DNA from 3 places in the Bradyrhizobium sp. UFLA05-108 genome. Region 3 is predicted to be linked to each of the others. Evidence: predicted binding sites of a transcription regulator. Region 3 holds the regulator's gene; each other region holds the start of a gene.
The links. The regulator PhoB, encoded in region 3, activates phosphate uptake and scavenging genes when phosphate is short. The targets are predictions, from matches to a motif close to TGTCATNNANCTGTCAT.
Positions count from the first base shown of each region.

Region 1 (7,655 bases), on a different contig from region 3:
CCAAGCGCTTCAACATGAGGAGCGAGCTCGGCGCCCTGCTCGATCCGCTCGCCGACAAGGCGCTGCTGGTCTCGATCTATCTGGCACTCGGCATCTGGGGCGACATCCCGCGCTGGATCGTGATTCTGGTGGTCTCCCGCGACATCATGATCGTCGCCGCCGTGATCGTCTCCTGGCTGTTCGACAAGCCGGTCGAGATGAAGCCGTCGAAAGTGTCGAAGCTCAACACTGCAGCCCAGGTGGCGTATGCGGCGTTGGTGCTGGCCTCCCTTGCCTTCGGCTTCAACCCCGGACCCTATGATATAATCCTGATGGGCCTCGTCACGGTCTTCACGCTCTCCTCCGTGTCGCTCTATCTCGTCGAGTGGCTGCGACACATGAGCACGATCGAGGCGAAATGAGGGGGATGCGGCCCCGCAAAAGGCCAACTCCCGCCCGATAGGTCGAATCTCTTCGAACAAAGCCGGCCCGTCCGGCATGGAGCAAAGCAAGCGTGGCAGGCCGCGTTCATCCCCGACAACTGGCGTTTTCGCTTCCGCATGCGGAAAGCCTGAGCCGGGACAATTTTCTCGAAGGCCCCGCCAACGCCGCCGGTCTCGCCCTGATCACCGGTTGGCCCGAATGGCCAAACCGGATCATGTGGCTGGCGGGGCCCGAAGGCTCAGGTAAGAGCCACCTCGCCGCCATCTGGGCCGAAGAGGCGGGCGCCCGCTCCACTACCGCCAATGCATTGACTGCGGCCGCCGTGCCTGGAGCGCTCGCCACGGGCGCACTGGTCGTCGAGGACCTGAAAGCGAAGGATTTGGATGAGCGCGCGCTCTTCCATCTGTTGAACCTCGCGCGCGAGGACGGCGCCTACGTCCTGCTCACAGGCCGCGAGGTACCGGCGGCACTGGATATCGAGCTGCGCGACCTCCGCTCGCGCCTGCGCGCCGTGCCGGTGGTGTCGCTCCTGCCGCCGGACGACCAGCTTTTCCGCGGCCTGATCGTCAAGTTCTGCGCAGACCGCCAACTGAGCGTGGATGAGAGCGTGGTCAGCTATCTCGCGACCCGCCTGGAGCGCTCCTCCGCCGCCGCGCGGCGGGCCGTGGAGTTGCTCGACGGCGAAGCCCTGCGGCTCGGCCGGCCCGTGACCCGCGCACTGGCGGCCGAGCTGCTCCGCGACGCCTGACATTTCCAGTCCCTTTTGCAGGCCCCCGCCCACCTCGACCGCTTGACGCGGCCGAGCGGCGGAACATCAATGTCATCGAAACGTCATCGCATTAACACATGCTCCCGCCGGTTTTGCGCGTAAGTCGCAAAGTAAGGCGAGACAATATGGACCGACTTCTCATGGACTCCGCGCAAGCTATTGAAATCAAAGAAAAAGAACTAGAAGCGACGGGTCTGCCGGCGATCGCCACGAGCCCCGAGCGATTCATCAATCGCGAGCTCTCCTGGCTACATTTCAACCGCCGGGTCCTGGAGGAATCCGTCAACTCCCACCACCCGGTGCTGGAGCGGGTGCGATTCCTGTCGATTTCGGCGAATAACCTTGATGAGTTCTTCATGGTCCGCGTCGCCGGCATCAAGGCGCAGGTCCGAGAGGGTATCCCCGAGCGCAGCCCCGACGGCCTGACCCCGTCCGAGCAACTCGCCCTGATCAACCGGACCGTCTCGCAACTCGCAAGCGACCAGCAGGCGATCTGGCGCGATCTGCGCGGCACGCTTGCCGAGGTCGGCATCGTGCTGGTGGACGGCAAGGATGTCACCAAGGCAGAGCGGACGTGGCTGGAGGACTACTTTCTCCACAACGTATTCCCGCTGCTCACCCCGCTTGCGATCGATCCCGCCCACCCCTTCCCGTTCATTCCGAGCCTCGGCTTCACCATCGCCCTGCAGCTCACGCGCGCCGCCGACGGCAGGCAGATGAACGCGCTGATCCGCATGCCCGGCAAGATCGACCGCTTCATCAAACTGCCCGTTGATGGCGTGACGCGGCTGATCCCGCTCGAGCAGGCTACCGCACTCTTCATCAACCGTCTGTTCCCCGGCTATACCGTGCACGGCCAGGGCGCCTTCCGCATCATCCGCGACTCCGAAATGGAAATCGAGGAAGAGGCCGAAGACCTCGTTCGCGTGTTCGAGACGGCGCTGAAGCGCCGCCGCCGTGGATCGGTGATCCGGCTCGAGGTCGATGCCAAGACGCCTGAGCAACTGCGCAACTTCGTGCAGCACGCGCTTTCAGCTGCCGATGACGAAGTGTTCCTGGTCGACGGCGTGCTCGCCATGAACGAGCTGTCGCAGCTCACCCGCCTCGATCGCCCCGACCTCGAATTCACCCCGTACGTGCCCCGTCATCCCGAGCGCGTGCGCGAGCATGGCGGCGACATCTTCGCTGCGATCCGGCAAAAGGACCTCATCGTCCACCATCCCTATGAATCCTTCGATGTCGTGGTGCAGTTTCTCCAGCAAGCCACGCGCGACCCCGACGTCGTCGCGATCAAGCAGACGCTCTACCGCACCTCCAACAATTCGCCGATCGTGCGCGCGCTGGCCGAGGCCGCCGAGGCGGGCAAGTCCGTCACCGCGCTGATCGAGCTCAAGGCGCGCTTCGACGAGGAAGCGAATATCCGCTGGGCGCGCGACCTCGAGCGCGCCGGCGTGCAGGTCGTCTACGGCTTCCTCGAGCTGAAGACGCATGCAAAACTCTCGATGGTCGTGCGCCGCGAGGGCGGCAGCCTCACCACCTATGTTCACACCGGCACCGGCAACTACCATCCGGTGACCGCGCGCATCTACACCGATCTCTCCTACTTCACCTCGGACCCGACCATCGGCCGCGACGCTGCGCGCGTGTTCAACTTCATCACCGGCTACGCGGCACCGAGCGATCTCGACAAGATGGCGGTATCGCCGCTGACGCTGCGCAAGCGCATCCTCGAGCACATCCAGGGCGAGATCGAGTATGCACGGCACGGCAAGCCTGGCGCGGTCTGGATGAAGATGAATGCCCTGGTCGACCCCGACATCATCGACGCGCTCTACGAGGCGTCTCAAGCCGGCGTCCAGGTCGAGCTCGTGGTGCGCGGTATCTGCTGCCTGCGGCCGGGTATCCCCGGCCTGTCAGAGAACATCCGCGTCAAGTCGATCATCGGGCGCTTCCTCGAGCACGGTCGAATCTACTGTTTCGGCATGGGCCAGGGCCTGCCGAGCGCGAAAGCGGCTGTGTATATCTCGTCAGCCGACATGATGCCGCGCAATCTCGATCGCCGTGTCGAAGTGCTGTGCCCGCTGCAAAATCCAACGGTACATCAGCAGGTTCTCGAACAGATCATGGTCGCGAATCTGAAGGACAACGAGCAGAGCTGGCAATTGTTGCCCGATGGATCGTCAACGCGTATGAAAGCCGCGAAGGGCGAGGAGCCTTTCAACGTGCACAACTACTTCATGACAAATCCGAGTCTGTCTGGCCGTGGAAAGTCGCTCAAGGAATCCTCGCCGCGGCGTCTCACGCGCCGGAACGAACGTCATCAGTCCTGATTGGGGATTGTTGCCGTGACACGGCCGCGCAAACGTGGCGCAAGCGTCGCGGTGATCGATATCGGCTCCAACTCGGTTCGTCTCGTCGTCTACGAGGCGTTGGCGCGGAGCCTCATTCCGATCTTCAACGAGAAGACGCTCTGCGGCCTCGGCCGCGAGGTGCAGAGCACCGGTCTGCTCGCGCCCGACGCGGTCGACAAGGCGCTGACCTCGCTGAAGCGATTTCGGGCACTCTGCCGCGTGATGCAGGTCGGCCGCGTCTTTGCGATCGCGACTGCCGCGTGCCGGGACGCCTCCAACGGCCCCGACTTCATCGCCAAGGCCGAGCGTATCTGCGCGGTGAAGATCGAGATCCTGTCGGGCCCGCGCGAGGCACGGCTCTCGGCGCTCGGCGTCGTCTCCGGCATCCACCACCCCGACGGCATCGTCGGTGATCTCGGCGGCGGCTCGCTGGAGCTCGTCGAGGTCCACCGCAACAGCGTGCGCAGCGGCGTGACGCTGCCGCTGGGCGGGCTCGCCCTGCAGGATCTCGCGCATAAATCGCTGAAGCGCGCCGACCGTATCGTGCGCGAGGAACTCGACGCCGTGGCGCAGCTCAAGGCCGGGCATGGCCGCACCTTCTATGCGGTCGGCGGCACATGGCGCGCACTCGCCCGCATCCACATCATCCAGAGCGGCTATCCGCTCCAGGTGATGCACGGCTATTCGATACCGGCGGCGGATGCGCTGGATTTTGCGCGACGCCTGCGGCGCCTGGTTGCGTCCAACATGCTCGCCGACATCGAAGTAGTCGCCGACGCGCGGCGGCCGCTCCTCACCTATGCCGCGCTGGTGCTCGAGCACATCATCCGCGTCGCCCGGCCGAAGACGATCGCGTTCTCGACCTTCGGCGTGCGCGAAGGCCTGCTGCACGAGAAGCTGTCGGAAGCCGAACGTGCCAAGGACGGATTGATCTGCGCTGCGGAAGAGCTGAACCAACTGATGTCGCGCTCGGCGCGCCATGCCCGCGAGCTGATCGAGTGGACCGACCGCTTCGTGCGCGTGGTGAAGCTGCGCGAGACGGAAGAGGACCGCAGGCTTCGCCACACCGCGTGTCTGCTCTCCGACATCGGCTGGCGCGTCCATCCCGACCACCGCGGCGAGCAGACGCTGAGCCTCGTGGTAAACGGCAATTTCGGCGCGATCAGCCACGAAGGCCGCGCCTTCGTCGGCCTGTCGGTGTTCTATCGCTATGCAGGCTTGAGCGAAGAGAACCAGCCGCCGCTGACGATGCAGGAGCTGCTCACGCCTGCGCATCTCGAGCGCGCGCGGCTCTTGGGCGCCGCGTTCCGCGTTGCGCATCTGATCTCGGCGGCCCGGCCCGGCGTGCTGCCCGCCACCCATTTCCGCAGCACTGGCCGCAAGCTGATGCTGGTGTTCGAGCACCGCCTCGGCGATCTCGTCGCCGATCGCGTCGGCGGCCGCTTCAAGCAGCTCGCCCGTCTGGTCGGCCGCTCGGGGTCGATCGTAAGGCGTTAGACTAGAGCACGATCCGGAAAAGTGTGCAGCGGTTTTCCCCTCGCGACAAACGCGGAACGCGTTTGCGCGGAGATCATGCTCAAACGATAAAGTTTATTCAGCCGACACCTTGGCGTGGCGTTCGGAAGCTTCGAGCGCAGCTACATGCAGGCTGCGCCGGCGCCAGATATAGCCGACGACCAGCACGACGATGACGCCGAGCACGGCGCAGAGATATTCGGCACCCGCGCCGCCATGGGCAAATTGCGGCGGGATGCGCAAGCCCGCAAGCAGCGTGTCCAGCGATACGCCGACCGGACCGTCGGACAGCGCATGCAGCTTCGGCTCGACGCCCGGATCGGTCGCGATCACCTCGCCGGCGATCCAGCCGAGCAAAGCCGCGCCGGCCCAGACCAGGATCGGCAGTTTTGACAGCAGCGCCATAATCAGCGCGGCGCCGGCCACGATCAGGGGAACGCTGATCGCAAGGCCGAGGACCAGGAGCGGCACGCTGCCATTGGCGGCGGCCGCAACCGCGATCACGTTGTCCAGACTCATGATGATGTCGGCGACAACGACGATCTGCACCGCCTGCCACAGATGCGAGGCCGAGGCGACGTCGTCCTCGTCCTCGTTCTCCGGCACCAAAAGCTTGGCGGCGATCACGATCAAAGCGAGACCGCCGACCAGCTTGAGGTATGGCAGCGCCATCAGGCTCGCGACGATGCCGGTGAAGACGATGCGCAGCAGCACAGCGGCCCCCGCACCTAGCACCATGCCCCACAACCGATGCCGCGGCTTCAGCCCGCGGCATGCAAGCGCGATCACCAGCGCATTGTCGCCGGAGAGCAGGATATTGATCCAGATGATCTTGCCGACCGCGACCCAGAACGCCGGCTCGGCCATTTCATTGCGGAACTGGGTGAAGAACGACCCGAGCGTGGCGGGGTCGAAGATCTGCCAGAGCCAGTTCACAATGCGTCCTTCCGATCAGCCGACGATCTCGTTGCCCGAGAAGAACTGGGCGATCTCGATCACGGCCGTCTCGGGGGCGTCGGAGCCATGCACCGAGTTCTCGCCGATCGACTTGGCGTAGAGCTTGCGGATGGTGCCATCGGCCGCCTTCGACGGGTCGGTCGCGCCCATCGCCTCGCGGTACTTGGCGATCGCGCCCTCGCCTTCCAGCACCTGCACGACCACGGGGCCGGAGGTCATGAACTCGACGAGCTCGCCGAAGAACGGACGGGCCTTGTGCACGGCATAGAAGGTCTCGGCCTGGCCCTTGGTCATACGGATGCGCTTCTGGGCGACGATGCGCAGGCCGGCCTTCTCGATCACGGCGTTGACCGCACCGGTCAGGTTACGCTCGGTCGCGTCGGGCTTGATGATCGAGAAGGTGCGTTCAATCGCCATGGTTCTGTCCTTGAGAAGGGGGGTGATTTGGAGTTGCCGGGCTTATATCGGCGCGATCGGCGAACGGCAAGCGACCGGCCAAAAGGGCCTCACAGGCGGATCGCCGCGGGGGCCGGATTCCTTAATTACTATTATTTCATCGAGATGAACCCAATCTGCAACGTCCATTCAGGCCCCGGTTCAGGATCACCGGCTTAATGTCGGGGCCATCGAGACGCGTTCTGCCCTTCAAGAGGCGTTTCGGCGGCCATTCCATCGACGCGCAGGCCCGCGCCGGCAGTTTTGAGGAGATCACGATGTTGAGGAAACTTTCGCTTGCTGCAGTCGCCGCGGTCGGGCTGGGTGCCGCGCTGGCTCCGACCTCTGCCTCCGCCCATTGGTATGGCGGCGGTTGGCATGGCGGCTGGCACCATGGCTGGGGCTGGGGCGCACCGCGTTTCTATGCCGGCGGCCCCGTCTCCTACGGCTATGGCGGCTGCTATGTGCGCCAGCTGGTCCCGACCCCCTGGGGACCCCGCTGGCGGCTGGTGAACCGCTGCTACTGAGCCCGTCAGCACCTTCCAAGAGAACTTCCAGAAGAAGCCCCGGCGTCCCCCACCCGCCGGGGCTTTGCCTTGAGCGCACATTGCCGCGCTCATACAATTTTTACGAGAATGAAAGGCGGTCCCCATCGGGACCGAAACTATTTCGCGGACAGTGACTTGGTAGGGTGTCCTTGCTTTTCACGATGGAACCCGCGATGCCTCGCCAATCCGCCAACGACAGCGAACAGATGGACCGGCGGACCAGCCGATCGATCTGCGACGCCATCGGCGAACGGCTCCAGCAGAGCCTACGGCCCGAGCCGCGGCTTCCGACATATCTCGAGCACCTCGTGAACGAGCTGCGCAAGCGGGATCGCGACCGCGATCCGCAGAACTAGGCGTAACAACGGGGTTGCGTTTGCCTCGCGCTGCGGTGACAAGGCCGCATGCTCACCATCACCGACCTTTCGGTCCGCCTCGCCGGACGCCTCCTGATCGACCAGAGCTCCGTGCAGATCACGCCCGGTTCGCGCGTCGGCCTGGTGGGACGCAATGGTACCGGCAAGTCGACGCTGTTCAAAGTGATCCGCAGCGAGCTCGCCGCCGAGCATGGCTCGGTCGCGCTGCCGCCGCGCTGGCACATCGGCAGCCTGGCACAGGAGGCGCCTGACGGCCCGGAAAGCCTGATCGAGGTCGTGC
Region 1 is NZ_JBANAZ010000008.1:18,806-26,460, forward strand. It holds gene SO140_RS07795 (CDP-alcohol phosphatidyltransferase family protein) at 1-401, shown strand, start outside; gene SO140_RS07800 (P-loop NTPase family protein) at 494-1,171, shown strand; gene SO140_RS07805 (RNA degradosome polyphosphate kinase) at 1,333-3,522, shown strand; gene ppx (exopolyphosphatase) at 3,538-5,040, shown strand; gene SO140_RS07815 (TerC family protein) at 5,134-5,994, opposite strand; gene ndk (nucleoside-diphosphate kinase) at 6,010-6,432, opposite strand; gene SO140_RS07825 (sulfur globule protein precursor) at 6,729-6,977, shown strand; gene SO140_RS07830 (hypothetical protein) at 7,172-7,354, shown strand; gene SO140_RS07835 (ABC-F family ATP-binding cassette domain-containing protein) at 7,403-7,655, shown strand, end outside.
Region 1: SO140_RS07805 (RNA degradosome polyphosphate kinase) is a predicted target of PhoB. The motif match lies at 1,242-1,258, and genes of this name have one in related genera.

Region 2 (7,655 bases), on a different contig from region 3:
GCCGCGCGCGATCGCCTCACGATCATCACGGTCGCGATCGTACAGCACGACCTCGGCGCCGTAGGATTTGGTGCGCTCGCGCTTGGAGAGCGGCGCATCCGACGGCATCACGATGGTCGCCTGCATGTCGAGGATTTTTGCCGCGGCCGCCACGCCCTGGGCGTGATTGCCCGAGGAGAACGCAACAACGCCGCCGCTGCGCCTGTCCTGCGGAATCGAGGACACCTTGTTGAAGGCGCCACGGAACTTGAAGGAGCCGGTCCGCTGCAACATCTCCGGCTTCAGGAACACTTTTGCGCCGACGCGCTCGTTCAGCACGGGGAAGGACAAAAGCGGGGTGCGGATGGCGAAGGGCGCGATCACGCGCGCTGCGGCATCGATGTCGGCAGGTCCGACCGGGAGGGGCTGTTCCGTCATGGGCAATTTGTATCCCGCCCCTTGACGGCTGGGAAGACACCGCCGCGTGAGGGTGCCGTGGAGTCAGGCGACGAAACGCGGCTGTTCCGGCCTTTGGGCGTGCGGCAGCACGGCGCCGACGGCCCGGATGCTGTCGACGAAGGCGCGCGCTGACGCCTCCCAGGTATGGTTGGCAGCAAATTCGACGCAGGCCTGCCTCGAAATGTCGAGCGCCGCGAGGCAGGCGCTGCGCAGATCCTCATCCAGCACGCCGACCGGCGCATCGCCGATCACGTCACGCGGCCCCTTCACCGGGAATGCCGCCACTGGAAGGCCGCTCGCCAGCGCTTCGAGGAGCACGAGGCCAAAGGTGTCGGTCCGGCTCGGAAACACGAAGACATCCGCGGCCGCATAGATTTCGGCCAGCGCCTCGCCGTGCTTTTCCCCCAAGAAGATCGCCTGGGGATAGGCCTGCTCAAGGCCGGCGCGCGCCGGTCCGTCGCCGACGATCACCTTGGTGCCGGGCAGATCGAGGTCGAGGAACGCCTCGAGATTCTTCTCTATCGCGGTTCGGCCGACGCAGAGGAACACCGGCGCGGGGAAGCAGAGATCGATGGCGCGGGGATAGAACAGCTTGTTGTCGACGCCGCGCGGCCACAGCACGACATTGTCAAAGCCACGTTCACTGAGCTCGCGCGCCAGCGCCGGGGTCGCCGCCATCACGGCGCGGCTGGACGCGTGGAAACGGCGCAGCGCCCGCCAGATCAGCGAGCCCGGAACCGGTACCCTGGCGCGGACATATTCGGGGAAACGGGTGTGGAAGCTCGTCGTGAAGGGCAGCTTGCGTTGCCGGCAATAGCGGCGGACCATGAGGCCGATCGGCCCTTCGGTCGCGATATGGATGCTGTCGGGGCCCGCCTCCTCGATCAGCTTGGCAATCCTCGCCGGCCGCGGCATCGCGAGCCGCACGTCGCGATAGCTCGGCATCGCGAAGGTACGGAACGATTGCGGGGTGAGGAAGCTGAACTCGACGTCCAGCGCCTTCGCAGCGTCAGCGAGCTTGGTCAGAGTCCGAACCACACCGTTGACTTGCGGGTGCCAGGCGTCGGTCGCGACCAGGATGCGCATCATGCGGCTCTTGCCGCGACCTGTGGAACGGCCGCAGGCTTCTGCAACTGATCTGCCCAGGTGATGATCTCGAAATGGCCGTCATCGTGCTCGACCAGCGCGGTGCAGCTCTCGACCCAGTCGCCGCAGTTCATGTAGCGGATGCCGTTTTCGTCGCGGATCACGGCGTAGTGGATGTGGCCGCAGATCACGCCGTCGGCGTCATGGCGACGTGCTTCGGCGGAGAGCGCCTGCTCGAACGCGCCGATATAGTTGACTGCGTTCTTGACCTTCTGTTTGGCCCATTGCGACAGCGACCAATAGGGCACGCCGAACATGCGGCGAAAGAAGTTGACGAAGCGATTCATCTGGATCGCGAAGTCGTAGGCCTTGTCGCCGAGATGGGCGAGCCAGCGCGCGTTCTGCACCACGAGGTCGAAGATGTCGCCGTGGATGACGAGATATCGCTTGCCGTCCACACCAGTGTGGACGGTGTTCTCCACGACGTCGATGCCGCCGAAATGCGTGCCGTAATAGTTGCGCAGGAACTCGTCGTGATTGCCGGGTACGTAGATGACCTTGGCACCCTTGCGAGCCTTGCGCAGCAGCTTCTGGACGAGGTCGTTATGCGATTGCGGCCAGTGCCAGCTCGATTTCAGCGCCCAGCCATCGACGATGTCGCCGACCAGATAGATCGTATCGGCGTCGTGGTAGCGCAGGAAGTCCAACAGGAGGTCGGCTTGCGAACCGCGGGCTCCGAGATGAACGTCGGAGATGAACAACGTGCGAAAGCGCCGCTCCGGGCTCTCGTCACTCACATCGTAACTTCCCATGCGCCAGCCTGTAACAATATCCCGTGACAGGGGGATGACCGGTTGAACCTGTGAGGCACCCTCAGATACGAATCAAACCTTGCCTCGCCCTCTTCGCGGATATCAGCCGCATGCGACAATCAGGCGACATGGCCCCGCAGAGGCCTCCGCAAAACTCCGGGAACCCCTAGGTTTATTGGTTAACGCCGGCTAGCCGCCGCCATCGCGGCCGAGGTCAATAGTATTTGTGGAAATGATGGATCGGCCCGTGGCCGTGACCGACGCTGAAGCGTTCGGCGGCGGCAATCGCCGTACTGATCCAGACCTTGGCATCGCGCACGGCCGTAGCGAGGTCCTCGCCCTTGGCAAGCCCTGCTGCGACGGCAGACGACAGCGAGCAGCCAGTGCCATGGGTGTTTTGGGTCGCAACCCGCGGCGCGGCGAGCGCGATCACGCCGTCCGCGCTGACGAGATAGTCGATGCTCTCGGCGCCCTGCCCGTGCCCGCCCTTGATCAGCACCGCGCGACAGCCAAGCGCGAGCAGGCGGCGCCCCTGGCTCTCGATCCCGGCCTCGCTCTCTGCTACCGGCTCATCAAGCAGCGCGGCTGCCTCGGGCAGGTTCGGCGTGATCACCGATGCAAGTGGCATGAGCCTTGTGCGCAATGCCTCGACGGCCTCTGCCGCCAGCAGCCGGTCGCCGGAGGTCGCGACCATCACTGGATCGAGCACCACATGCCGTGGCGACCATCGCACCAGGCTGGAGGCGATCGCATCGATGCTCGCGGCCTGCGCCACCATGCCGATCTTGACCGCGTCGACATCGAGATCGGAGAACACCGCATCGATCTGCGCGGTCACGAACCCGGCGGGCACCGCATGAATGCCGGTCACGCCTTTGGTGTTTTGCGCGGTCAGCGCCGTGATCGCGGAGGCGCCGTAGACGCCGAGCGCGGCGAAGGTCTTCAGGTCGGCCTGAATGCCGGCGCCGCCGCTCGAATCGGAGCCGGCGATGGTGAGCGCTATGGGCGTCGTCATGGCGCGGCTTTCGGATGGATCGGGGCCATGGTCTGTCCTAACGCGCATACCCGGGACCAGCAAGCTTGCTTACGCCACGAGGCCAGCAAGTTCGCTTGCTAAAGCCGGCCGATTTTGGCCTATTAGCCGCCAAATCATGCCTTCGGAGCAACCGCGATGGTTCCTTTCTTCGTTCAGATCAAATGCAAGCTCGGCCAGTCCTACACGGTCGCCAACGCGCTCGCCGAAGCCGAGATCGCCTCCGAGATCTATTCCACGGCCGGTCACTATGATCTCCTGGTGAAGTTCTATGTCGACAAGGACACCGACATCGGCCACTTCATCAACGAGAAGGTACAGGTCCTGCCGGGCATCCAGGACACCCTCACCATCATCACCTTCAAGGCGTTTGGCGGCCGCTAGCCGCCCAATCTCACCTCTCCCGCAGGGAGAGGTCGGATCGCATCGAAAGATGCAGTCCGGGTGGGGGGTACGATCTCACTGATCGCTGCGGCCCCTCACGGGATTGCTTCGCAATCCGACCTCTCCCCGCTGTGGAGAGGTAAGACCCCGCGATCAGCCGGGCCAAATCTCATCTGCTCTAACCGCCCTCCTTCCGCTTCGGCGGCGGCTTGGGTCCCTCGACCGGCGGCAGCGATTTCAGATATGCGGCCATCGCGGCGCGGTCCTCCGGCGTGAGCTGCGCGAGATTCTTGATCACCGGCCGCATCGCGCCGGAAGCACTGTCGCCCTCGGGCATGTCGCCGGTCTCGAGGAAATCGGCGATGTCCTTTTCGCTCCAGTCGCCGATGCCCTTCTGCGTGATGTTCGGGACCCAGCCCTCACCGTCCGGACTGGGGCCACCGGCAAAGCGTTGCGACGTCATCAGGCCGCCGAGCAGATTGCGCGGGCTGTGGCACTCGGCGCAGTGGCCAAAACTGTTCACGAGATAGGCGCCGCGATTCCATTGCGGCGCGCGCGCGGCATCGGCTACGAAAGGCGTACCGTCCATGAACAGAAATTTCCAGACGCCGACATTGCGGCGAATGTTGAACGGAAACGGCAAATCGTGATCGCGCACCTTGCCCGGAACGGCGGGCAGCGTCTTCAGATAGGCGAAGAGATCGCGCACATCGTCCACCTTCGCATGCGCGTAGGACGTATAAGGAAATGCCGGGAAGTAATGCGCGCCATCGGGTGAGACGCCCTTCATCACCGCATTGACGAAATCGGCCTCGCTCCAACGTCCGATCCCGTCGGCCGGATCCTGCGAGATGTTGGGCGCGTAGAAGGTGCCGAACGGCGAGCCAATCGCAAGCCCGCCGCCAAGCCGCAGGCGGTCGGGCTGGCCCGGCACAGCATGGCAGGAAGCGCAACCGCCGGCGTTGAACAGCTCCTGCCCGTTGGCAAGATCGGGCGCACGCGAGGCGGCGGGCAGTGCCAGGGCGACCGGCGCCGTGAGCCACCAATAGAGCGCGAGGCCAAGACCGGCGGCAAGCAGCGCAGCAATGATCGTTCGTCGCAACATTCACGAAATCCATCGATGTCAGACGAACTTAAGGCTGCAGCCACCGTCGCTCCAGCCACGAATAATTTAGATGGTTTGAACGCTGGAGGGGAATAAATTCCAAGTCGCACTGTTTGGACGTTTGCCACCTTTCGAGGTCAACAGGGAGAGACCCATGAACAAGCCCCTTTTTGCCACGCTCGCGCTGACGGCCGCCGTTGCGTTTGCCGGACCCGCCTGCGCGGAGAAACTGAAGGCGACGCTGGACGGCAAGGCCGAGGTGCCTGCGACGACCAGCAGCGGCACCGGCACGGCCGATCTCGACTATGACGCCCCCAGCAAGAAACTCTCCTGGACCGTCACCTATTCCGGACTCTCGGGCCCGGCGACCGCCGCTCACTTCCACGGCCCGGCCGAGACCGGCAAGAATGCCGGTGTCGCGGTCGCGATCCCGAATGCAACGTCGAGCCCCGTCAAGGGCGAAGCGACGCTCACCGACGCGCAGGCCGCCGATCTGCTCGGCGGCAAGTACTACATCAACATCCACACCGCAGCGAACCCGGGCGGCGAGATCCGCGGCCAGGTGACGAAGTAAAGCGTTGCGACATCCTCGCGCGACGAGAGGCCGGGCGCGCCAGCGTCCGGCCTTTTTCAAGCCCACGACAAGGCATAGCGCGCGCCCTGTCCAACGCCGTCATCCTCCAACTCCCGCGAAGCACATCACGCGCCCTGCATGTATCGAACGGGATTTTTCGGATCCGACGTGAAGATGTCGGCAACTTCCGCGAACAGCAGCGACATCGCATTCTGCCTCAGATCATCGAACCTTTCGAAACTGAAGTTGTTGCCGCCCATTCGCAATTCGCCGAGCTGTCCCGCATATCTGGGGACGACCGGCGCGCCCTGCCTCGTCACCGCTACGTACACGCTGATGTAGTTCTTCTGAAGAGCAACACCAATCACCGGCCATTCGGTGGTCTTCCCAGATTTGATCGCATAACGAAATTTTCCATAGCCGATCATCTTCATCCGCATACCCGCCTCTCCCGCTGGTGTTCCCTTATGGAAAAACCGCTTGAGGGCCGGAGCAGCCTGAACGATCAGCTTGTGAAGGTTGACCAGGTCATGCTTTCGCTCTGGATCGAAATCGAGATAGGCCTGCAATGTATCTGCCGTCACGCGGAACATGCGAGTCTCGACTGTTGTCGTTGAGCCAATGTGCTTTTCTCCATCCGCAGTGTGCCACGCGCCGGCACCACTTGCTTGATCGAAATTGATCACCAGCGTGCGCTGACACGCAGTCCGCTTCGGCCGGGCGAAATTCGATGGTCTGACTGGTGATTCCGGGTTATGGTCGTTGGTCGCACGCGTTGTGCAGGCGGCCGACTTTTCGAACAGAATGCGGAGCTCGCGCCGGATCGCCAATTTGAATGGCTGGGCCAAGCGACCGTTCAGTGCGTGACAAGGTCAGGTCATGGGCGGGCACTCGACCGATTTCCTCAACGGGGGCGGCAAGATGGGCGCGCTGATGCGCGCGCACGATTGGTCGACGTCCCCGCTCGGTATACCCGCGCAATGGCCGGACACGCTCAAGTCAACAGTTGCAACTTGCCTCAATTCCCGCTTTCCCATGGTCGTTTGGTGGGGGCCGCAGCTCATCATGCTGTACAACGATGCGTGGCAGCCGATCCTCGGCGAGACCAAGCATCCCCATGGCCTCGGCCGACCGGGCGCCGACTCCTGGCCCGACACCTGGCCGATCGTCGGTCAACAATTCGAAGGCGCACTCAAGGGCGTCGCGAACTGGTCGCAAGACCTGCTGCTGGCGAGCGACCGCCACGGATACATGGAGGAATGCTATTTCACGTATTCACATAGTCCGCTGATCGATGCGACCGGCAACATCGTCGGCGTCCTCACGGCGGTCGTTGAAACCACCGCGCGCGTCCTGACCGAGCGTCGGATGCGCGTCTTGGGCGCGCTGTCCAAGGCGACGATCGAAGCAACGACGGGCGCGGTGACCATCGAGGAGACCTGTCAGAATCTTCTGGATCTGCTCTGCTGCGACAATCCCGACATCCCGTTCGCCGTTCAATACATAGCCGACGAGAACGGGAACGCCCGGCTCGTCGCTGCAAGCCAGATCGATCGCGCTCTGTTTCCGTCCTCGTTGTCGGCGTTGTCACCCGACGATGAATGGGGCATCGTCAATGTCCTCAATACGCGCACGCTGCGGATCATCGAGCGATCGTCCGAACCTCCCTTCGCGCTGCCGGGCGGCACCTGGCTTGAGCCGACGACGCAACTCGTCGCGTTGCCACTTTTGCGCAAGAGCTCCGGCAACAACCTTGCAGGCGCGCTGCTCATCGGCGCCAATTCGCGCCTGCATCTCAATTCAGAATATCTTGATTTCCTGATGCTGGTCGCCGCCGAACTGGCGGGATCGATATCGGCGCTCCAGAGCATCGAGAGGGAGCAACGCTCCGCGCGGGCCAAGGAGCTTCTCGTGCGAGAATTGCAGCATCGAAGTCGCAATTTGCTCGCGGTGGTCCAGTCAATCTCGGAACGGACGCGGGCGGGGAGCGCGTCACTCGATGATTATGCAGGTGACTTCAACGGGCGCCTGGCCGCGCTTTCGCGGGTTCAGGGCCTTCTCTCCCGCGAGGCGTCGGAAGCGGTTGGCCTTGATGAGCTCGTGCACATGGAAATGAATTCGCTGGGCGTGGCGGATTCCTCCGACGTCTCCATCGGTGGCCCGAACCTAGCCCTTCCCAGGGATTCCGTGCAGATGCTTTCGCTCGCTCTGCACGAACTGGGC
Region 2 is NZ_JBANAZ010000090.1:5,018-12,672, reverse strand. It holds gene SO140_RS40340 (threonine/serine dehydratase family protein) at 1-417, opposite strand, end outside; gene SO140_RS40335 (glycosyltransferase family 4 protein) at 481-1,524, opposite strand; gene SO140_RS40330 (UDP-2,3-diacylglucosamine diphosphatase) at 1,524-2,336, opposite strand; gene thiD (bifunctional hydroxymethylpyrimidine kinase/phosphomethylpyrimidine kinase) at 2,551-3,351, opposite strand; gene SO140_RS40320 (Lrp/AsnC ligand binding domain-containing protein) at 3,508-3,753, shown strand; gene SO140_RS40315 (c-type cytochrome) at 3,932-4,858, opposite strand; gene SO140_RS40310 (CHRD domain-containing protein) at 5,013-5,432, shown strand; gene SO140_RS40305 (hypothetical protein) at 5,558-6,280, opposite strand; gene SO140_RS40300 (PAS domain-containing HWE histidine kinase family protein) at 6,312-7,655, shown strand, end outside.
Region 2: SO140_RS40330 (UDP-2,3-diacylglucosamine diphosphatase) is a predicted target of PhoB. The motif match lies at 2,360-2,376, and genes of this name have one in related genera.

Region 3 (7,655 bases):
GCAAAGCGATCGGATCACATTGGGGTGTAACTACAGTGCCAATTCGGGCGGCACGATGTCGCTGACGCCGCGGGCCACGATTGGTTCCCGGCAAGGTTTTCGTTATGATGGCAACCATGTACCGTGCCGTGACCCGCCAGATCGAAGTGACCGTCGAGCCGAACTTTGTCCCGGAGCAGTCGTCGGCCGAGCGCTCGCGCTACTTCTGGTCCTACACCATCGTGATCACCAATTCCGGCGACGAGACCGTGCAACTCAAGACGCGGCACTGGATCATCACCGACGCGACGGGGCGGCAGCAGGAGGTCAAGGGCGAAGGTGTGATCGGCGAGCAGCCGATCCTCGCGCCCGGCGAGCGCTACGAATACACCTCGGGCGTCCCGCTCTCGACCGCCTCGGGCTTCATGACCGGCCGCTACCAGATGGTCAACGAAAGCGGCGAGCGTTTTGAGATCGACGTGCCGACCTTTTCGCTCGATAGCCCGGACGGCGGCAAGCGGGTGTTGAATTGAGAGGCGGCGGGCTGCTGTAGGGTGGGCAAAGGCGCGAAGCGCCGTGCCCACCAGCTCTTCAATTATGTGACAGAAGTTGGTGGACACGCTTCGCTTTGCCCACCCTACGATTTCCGAATGTTAGACTAGGCGTTTTCCACGCCCGCCTCGTGCGGCGTAAATTGATACACCGAGCTGCAGAACTCGCAGGTCACGACGACCTTGTCGTCCTTGACCATCGCGGCACGGTCATCCGGCGAAAAGCTCTTCAGCATCGCCGCCACCGCATCGCGCGAGCAGGAGCATTCCGCTTTCAAATTCTGCGGATTGAACACGCGCACGCCGCGCTCGTGAAACAGGCGGTAGAGCAGGCGCTCGCCGGAGAGATCGGGATCGATCAACTCGACGTCCTCGACCGTGCCGATCAGCGAGCGCGCTTCGACCCAGGCATCGTCCTCGGCGACGGTATGCGGCGTGGTGCCCTCGGGCGCGTCGCCGGGATGCAGGTCGGCCTGTCGCGCACGCTCCGGCGCCTTCGGCAGGAACTGCATCAAGAGGCCACCGGCGCGCCAGCGATGCTTGCCGCCGTCGCTCGAGCGCCATTCCTCGCCGACGGCGAGGCGCACCTGGGTCGGGATCTGCTCGGAGCGCAGGAAGTACTCGTGCGCGGCATCTTCCAGGCTGCCGCCATCGAGTGCGACGAGGCCTTGGTAACGGCTCATATCCGCACCCTGATCGATGGTCATGGCGAGATGGCCGCGGCCGAGCAGCGAGCCGGAGTCCTTGGCCTCGCCAAGCCGCGAGACGTCGTAGCGGGCATAGGCGCGCAGGCGGTCGGGCGCCTTGAAGTCGACCACCAGGAACGACACCGGACCGTCAGTCTGCGCCTGAAGGATGAAGCGGCCTTCGAATTTCAGCGCCGAGCCGAGCAGCGTCGTCAGCACGATGGCCTCGCCGAGCAGCTTGCCGACCGGCGGGGGATAGTCGTGCTTGGTGAGGATCTCGTCGAGCGCGGGCCCGAGCCGGGTCAAGCGCCCGCGCACGTCGAGCGCATCGACCTCGAAGGGCAGCACCGCATCGTCGACGGGAACGGAAGACGGCGCGCGAACCGGGCTTTCGGGCCCGGCTTTGATGTCAGGGGATTGAGAGACCATGGCGCTCTATCTGGGGTCGGAGGAGGTGAAATGAAAGGGGGCGGCGAGGCAACCTGTTCCGGGTGCAGTCTTGCGGCACTACGATTCCGCAAATTCGATGTCGTCCCGGGGCGCGCATGGCGCGAGCCCGCGACCCATAACCACATGATTGTGTTGTGGCGCGAGATGACAACTCCGAATCGTCACCAAACCGCGCCCTGTGGCTATGGGTCCCGGATCCGCGCTCCGCTTCGCTGCGCTTGTCCGGGACGACGACCGAACATGAGGCGAAAGCAACTCCATACTGCCGTCGTCACGGATTTCTCACTATCGTCCGCCGGACGACGACCAATCACTTCACCGCGTCAAAGCACCAGGCCAAGATACCCTTCTGCGCGTGCAGGCGGTTTTCGGCCTCGTCGAACACGACGGACTGCGGGCCATCGATCACCTCGTCGGTGACCTCTTCGCCGCGATGGGCGGGCAGGCAATGCATGAACAGCGCATCGGGCTTGGCCAGCGACATCAGCTTGGCGTTGACCTGGTAGGGCTTGAGCACGTTGTGACGGTGCTCGCCTTCCTTGTCGCCCATCGAGACCCAGGTATCGGTGACGACACAATCGGCGCCGCGGACAGCGGCTTCCGGATCGGTGCCCAGCATGATCGGGGCGCCCGTCGCCTTGACCCAGTCGCGCATCGCCTTCTTCGGCGCGAGCTCCGGCGGGGTGGCGACATTGAGGTTGAACTTGAAGCGCTCGGCGGCATGCGCCCAGGAGGCGAGCACGTTGTTGTCATCGCCGGTCCAGGCCACCGTCTTGCCCTCGATCGGCCCGCGATGCTCCTCATAGGTCATGAGGTCGGCCATCACCTGGCACGGATGCGAGCGCCGCGTCAGCCCGTTGATGACAGGCACAGTCGCGTGCGCTGCGAGCTCGAGCAGTGCATCGTGATTGAGGATGCGGATCATGATGGCATCGACATAGCGCGACAGTACGCGCGCGGTGTCGGCGATGGTCTCGCCGCGGCCGAGCTGCATCTCGGCACCGGTGAGCATGATGGGCTCGCCGCCGAGCTGGCGCATGGCGACATCGAACGACACCCGCGTCCGCGTCGACGGACGCTCGAAGATCATCGCCAGCGTCTTGCCCTCGAGCGGCTTGACCGGCTGATGCGCCTTCTGCTTCGCCTTCATGGCGGAGGAGGCGGCGAGCATGCTCTTGAGCTCGGACAGCGGCAGCTCGTTGATGTCCAGGAAGTGCTTGGGCGTCTTGCTCATCAGCTTGCCGCCGGCGTCTTGAGAGTGGATTCGATCGCGGTGCAGGCACGCTCGAGCCGCGCGACGCCCTCCTCGATCTCCGCCTCGGTGACGATCAAGGGCGGCAGGAAGCGCACCACATTGTCGCCCGCGCCGACGGTGAGCAGCTTTTCGTTGCGCAGCGCCGTGACGAGATCGCCCGAGGGCACCACGGCCTTGACGCCAATCAACAGCCCCTCGCCGCGCACCTCGCTGACGACATCAGGATGGCGGTCGATCACGGAGGCGAGCTTCTGCTTGAGCAGCAGCGACATCTTCTGCACGTGATCGAAGAAGCCGGGCTTGAGCATCACGTCGAGCACGGCGTTCGCCGCGGACACGGCGAGCGGATTGCCTCCGAAGGTCGAGCCGTGCGAGCCGGGCGTCATGCCGGAGGCCGCCTCGGCGGTCGCAAGGCACGCGCCGATCGGAAAGCCGCCGCCAAGCGCTTTCGCCAGCGACATCACGTCAGGGGTCACGCCGAGGCGGCGATGTGCAAAGAGTTCGCCGGTGCGGCCCATGCCGGTCTGCACCTCGTCGAAGGCGAGCAGCAGGCCATGCTCGTCGCAGAGCTGGCGCAGCGCGCGATAGAAGGCGGGAGACGCCGAGCGCACGCCGCCCTCGCCCTGGATCGGCTCGATCAGGATGCCTGCGGTCTGTGGGCCGATCGCCTTCTTGACGGCTTCCAGGTCATCATGCGGCACTTGGTCGAAGCCGTCCATCGGCGGACCGAAGCCTTCGAGATATTTTGCAGACCCCGTAGCGGCGAGCGTTGCCAGCGTGCGGCCATGGAAAGCGCCCTCGAAAGTGATCATGCGGTAGCGCTCGGGATGGCCCTTGGTGGCATGATAGCGGCGCACCACCTTGATCACGCATTCCATCGCCTCGGCGCCGGAATTGCAGAAGAACACGAAGTCCGCAAAGCTCTCGTTGCAGAGCCTGACCGCGAGCTTCTCACCGTCCGGGCTCTGGAACAGGTTCGACATGTGCCAGAGCTTTGTCGCCTGCTCCTGCAGAGCCCCGACCAGATGCGGATGCGCGTGACCGAGCGCATTCACGGCGACGCCCGACGTGAAATCGAGATAGCGCTCTCCATTGGTTGCGACCAGCCAGCAGCCTTCGCCGCGCTCGAAGCCGAGCTCGGCCCTGGCGAAAACGGGAAGCAGATGCGTCGCGGCGCTCTTGGTCATGGCGGTCACTTGGATGTTGGGGCCGGCTGAGGCTGCCTTGCGCAGCGCATCATTGACCTGCCCGGAAAACGAAACGTGCCGCCTTTTAAGGGCGGCACGTGTCACCATTTTATGCTTGGAAAAACCGCTGTCAATGCCGCCAGAAGGCCCTGCAAGGCGCCTGACCCGTAGTCTTGCGGTGGCGATTTTGAGTTCTTTTAGCGACGGAACATGTGGACGCGGAGCCGCAGACTCTTGCGCGGGAGTCACGCCATATTGTAGCGTTTACCGTGTCAGATACGACATCTCGTGCAGCAGTTCTGATCCTCTTAGTCCTCATGTACCGGCGTAACGTTCAGGTGCGTTTTTCGCGCCCGGCGAGCCTTAAGGGATTCTGGGGGCACGGGTTTTTCGAGGCTTAGACATCGCCACGCGGCCCCAAGGATTGGCAGGCGCGCGGCGAAGGGAAGGGTGCAATGACGGTTTTGACCTGGTCCGACGATCGCGTCGAGCAATTGAAAAAGCTCTGGGAAGCCGGGCTTTCGGCCAGCCAGATCGCTGCCGAGCTCGGGAATGTGACGCGCAACGCCGTAATCGGCAAGGTGCACCGGCTGGGCCTGTCCGGTCGCGCCAAGAGCCCGTCCTCGGCGGCTCCCCGGCCCCGCAAGGCGCGCCCCGCACAGCACATGATGCGGGTGAGCCGCCCGATCTCGCGCGGCAACACCGCCCTCGCCCAGGCCTTCGAGGTCGAGGTCGAGCCCGATCCGATCACCTACGACAACGTCGTTCCGATGAGCCAGCGCCTGTCGCTGCTCGAGCTCAACGAGGCGACCTGCCACTGGCCTGTCGGCGATCCCTCGAGCCCGGATTTCTTCTTCTGTGGCGGCAAGTCGCTCTCGGGCCTGCCCTACTGCGCGCAGCATTCGCGCGTCGCCTACCAGCCGGCGGCGGACCGCCGACGCGCACCGGCCAAGCCCGGCACGCGCTGAGGTCATCAGCGCGCGGGGCTGGCCGACGCGCAACGATGGTTCAACAAATTGGATGTCGTCCCTGCGAAAGCAGGGACCCATAATCCAGGGCGCAGTTATTGCGCGGGAAGATCACTCCGAGTCTTCGCCAAACCACTCCCCGTGGTTATGGGTCCCTGCTTTCGCAGGGACGACATCGGAGAATGTGGCGGCAGCCCGCTGGATCACCGCTGCCACCTGCAAACCTTAAGTCTGCTCCGCCTTCGCGAAACGATCGTCCAGCGCGTAGCCGGCGCCACGGACGGTGCGGATCGGGTCCTGCTCGCGGCCGAGATTGAGCAGCTTGCGCAGACGGCCGATGTGGACGTCGACGGTGCGCTCGTCGATATAGATGTCACGGCCCCAGACGCTGTCGAGCAGCTGTTCACGCGAGAACACCCGGCCGGGATGCTCCAGGAAGAACTCCAAGAGGCGATATTCGGTCGGGCCGAGGTCGATCGGCCGTCCGGAGCGCGCGACGCGACGCTTCTCGCGGTCGAGCTCGATGTCGCCGTAGGCGAGTATGGTCGCAAGCCGCTCGGGGCTTGCACGCCGGAGCAGGCCTTTCACGCGCGCGAGCAACTCAGGTACCGAGAACGGCTTGACGATGTAGTCGTCGGCGCCGGTCGCAAGCCCCCGCACCCGCTCGCTCTCCTCGCCGCGTGCCGTGAGCATGATGATCGGCAGCTGCTTGGTCTCGGGCCTGGCGCGAAGCCTGCGGCACAGCTCAATGCCGGACAGGCCCGGCAGCATCCAGTCGAGCACGATCAGGTCGGGGATATGCTCCTTGAGGCGGGTGTCGGCGTCATCGCCGCGCATCACCGTCTCGACATCGTAGCCGTCGCCTTCGAGGTTGTAGCGCAATAGCTCGGTCAGCGCTTCCTCGTCCTCAACAACCAGAATGCGTGCGCCCATGGCGTCGTCGCTCCTTAAGTGTTCGGCACGGTCGTGGCGAAGGTCGTCATGTCGCCCTTCGGGCGCTTGTCGGCGATGGCCTGACCTTCGATCATGTAAAAAACGGTCTCGGCGATGTTGGTCGCATGGTCGCCGATCCGCTCGATGTTCTTGGCGCAGAACATCAAATGGATGCAGAACGAGATGTTGCGCGGATCCTCCATCATGTAGGTGAGGAGCTCGCGGAACAGCGAGGTGCAGATCGCGTCGACCTCCTCGTCGCCTTTCCACACCACCATCGCCGCCGGCAGGTCATGCGCGGCATAGGCGTCCAGCACCGACTTCACCTGCTGCTGCACGAGGTCGGTCATGTGTTCCAGGCCGCGGAACAGCTTTAGCGGATGGAAATCGGTCTCGAGCGCGGCGACGCGCTTGCCCATGTTCTTGGCAAGGTCGCCGATCCGCTCCAGATCGGTCGCGACGCGCATGGCGCCAACGATCTCGCGCAAGTCGACCGCCATCGGCTGGCGGCGCGCGATCGTGAGCACGGCGCGCTCCTCGATCTTCTTCTGGAGCGCGTCGATCTCGGCGTCGGTTGCCACCACGCGCTGGCCGAGCGCGACGTCACGGCGGATCAGCGCATCGACGGAATCGACGATCATGCGCTCGGCAAGGCCGCCCATCTCCGCAACGAGCCGCGTGAGCTCTTGCAGGTCGGTGTCGAAGGCCTTTGCGGTATGTTCAGAAGCCATTTCCTGTCTCCTCAGCCGAAGCGGCCGGTGATGTAGTCTTGGGTACGCCGGTCGCTGGGCGACGTGAAGATCTTGCTGGTCTCGTCGAACTCGATCAGCTCGCCGAGATACATGAAGGCGGTCTTGTCCGAGACGCGCGCCGCCTGCTGCATGTTGTGGGTGACGATCGCGATCGTGTAGTTCTCGGCGAGCTCCTGGATAAGCTCCTCGACCTTAGCGGTCGAGATCGGATCGAGCGCCGAGCAGGGCTCGTCGAACAGGATCACCTCGGGACGCACCGCCACGGTGCGGGCGATGCAGAGACGCTGCTGCTGGCCGCCGGAGAGCGACAGGCCGGAGGCGTTGAGCTTGTCCTTGACCTCGTTCCACAGCGCGCCGCCGCGCAGCGCCTTCTCGACGCGGACGTCCATCTCCGATTTGGAGATCTTCTCATAGAGGCGGATGCCGAAGGCGATGTTCTCGTAGATCGTCATCGGGAACGGCGTCGGCTTCTGGAACACCATGCCGACCCGGGCGCGCAGCAGGTTGAGGTCGAGCTTGGAGTCGAGGATGTTGGTCTGGTCCAGCATGAGCTGACCGGTGGCGCGCTGTCCCGGATAGAGATCGTACATCCGGTTGAAGATGCGCAGCAGGGTCGACTTGCCGCAGCCGGATGGGCCGATGAACGCCGTGACGCGATTGGTGCCGAGCGTCAGGTTGATGTTCTTCAGCGCGTGGTGCTCGCCATAATAGAAGTTGAGATTGCGCACCGTCACCTTGGCCGGAGCCTCGGGCAGCGTCGGAGACGCCTGACGCCCGGTGGAACTTACGGAAACGGACAGATCGCTCATTTTGCAGTCCTCTCGGCGCCAAGAATGCGCGCGCCAATGTTCAGGGCAAGCACGGTCAGGGTGATCAGCAGCGCCCCGCTCCAGG
Region 3 is NZ_JBANAZ010000001.1:272,991-280,645, reverse strand. It holds gene apaG (Co2+/Mg2+ efflux facilitator ApaG/CorD) at 117-512, shown strand; gene SO140_RS01210 (Hsp33 family molecular chaperone) at 638-1,645, opposite strand; gene argF (ornithine carbamoyltransferase) at 1,977-2,900, opposite strand; gene SO140_RS01200 (aspartate aminotransferase family protein) at 2,900-4,108, opposite strand; gene SO140_RS01195 (GcrA family cell cycle regulator) at 4,564-5,076, shown strand; gene phoB (phosphate regulon transcriptional regulator PhoB) at 5,302-6,009, opposite strand; gene phoU (phosphate signaling complex protein PhoU) at 6,024-6,740, opposite strand; gene pstB (phosphate ABC transporter ATP-binding protein PstB) at 6,752-7,570, opposite strand; gene pstA (phosphate ABC transporter permease PstA) at 7,567-7,655, opposite strand, start outside.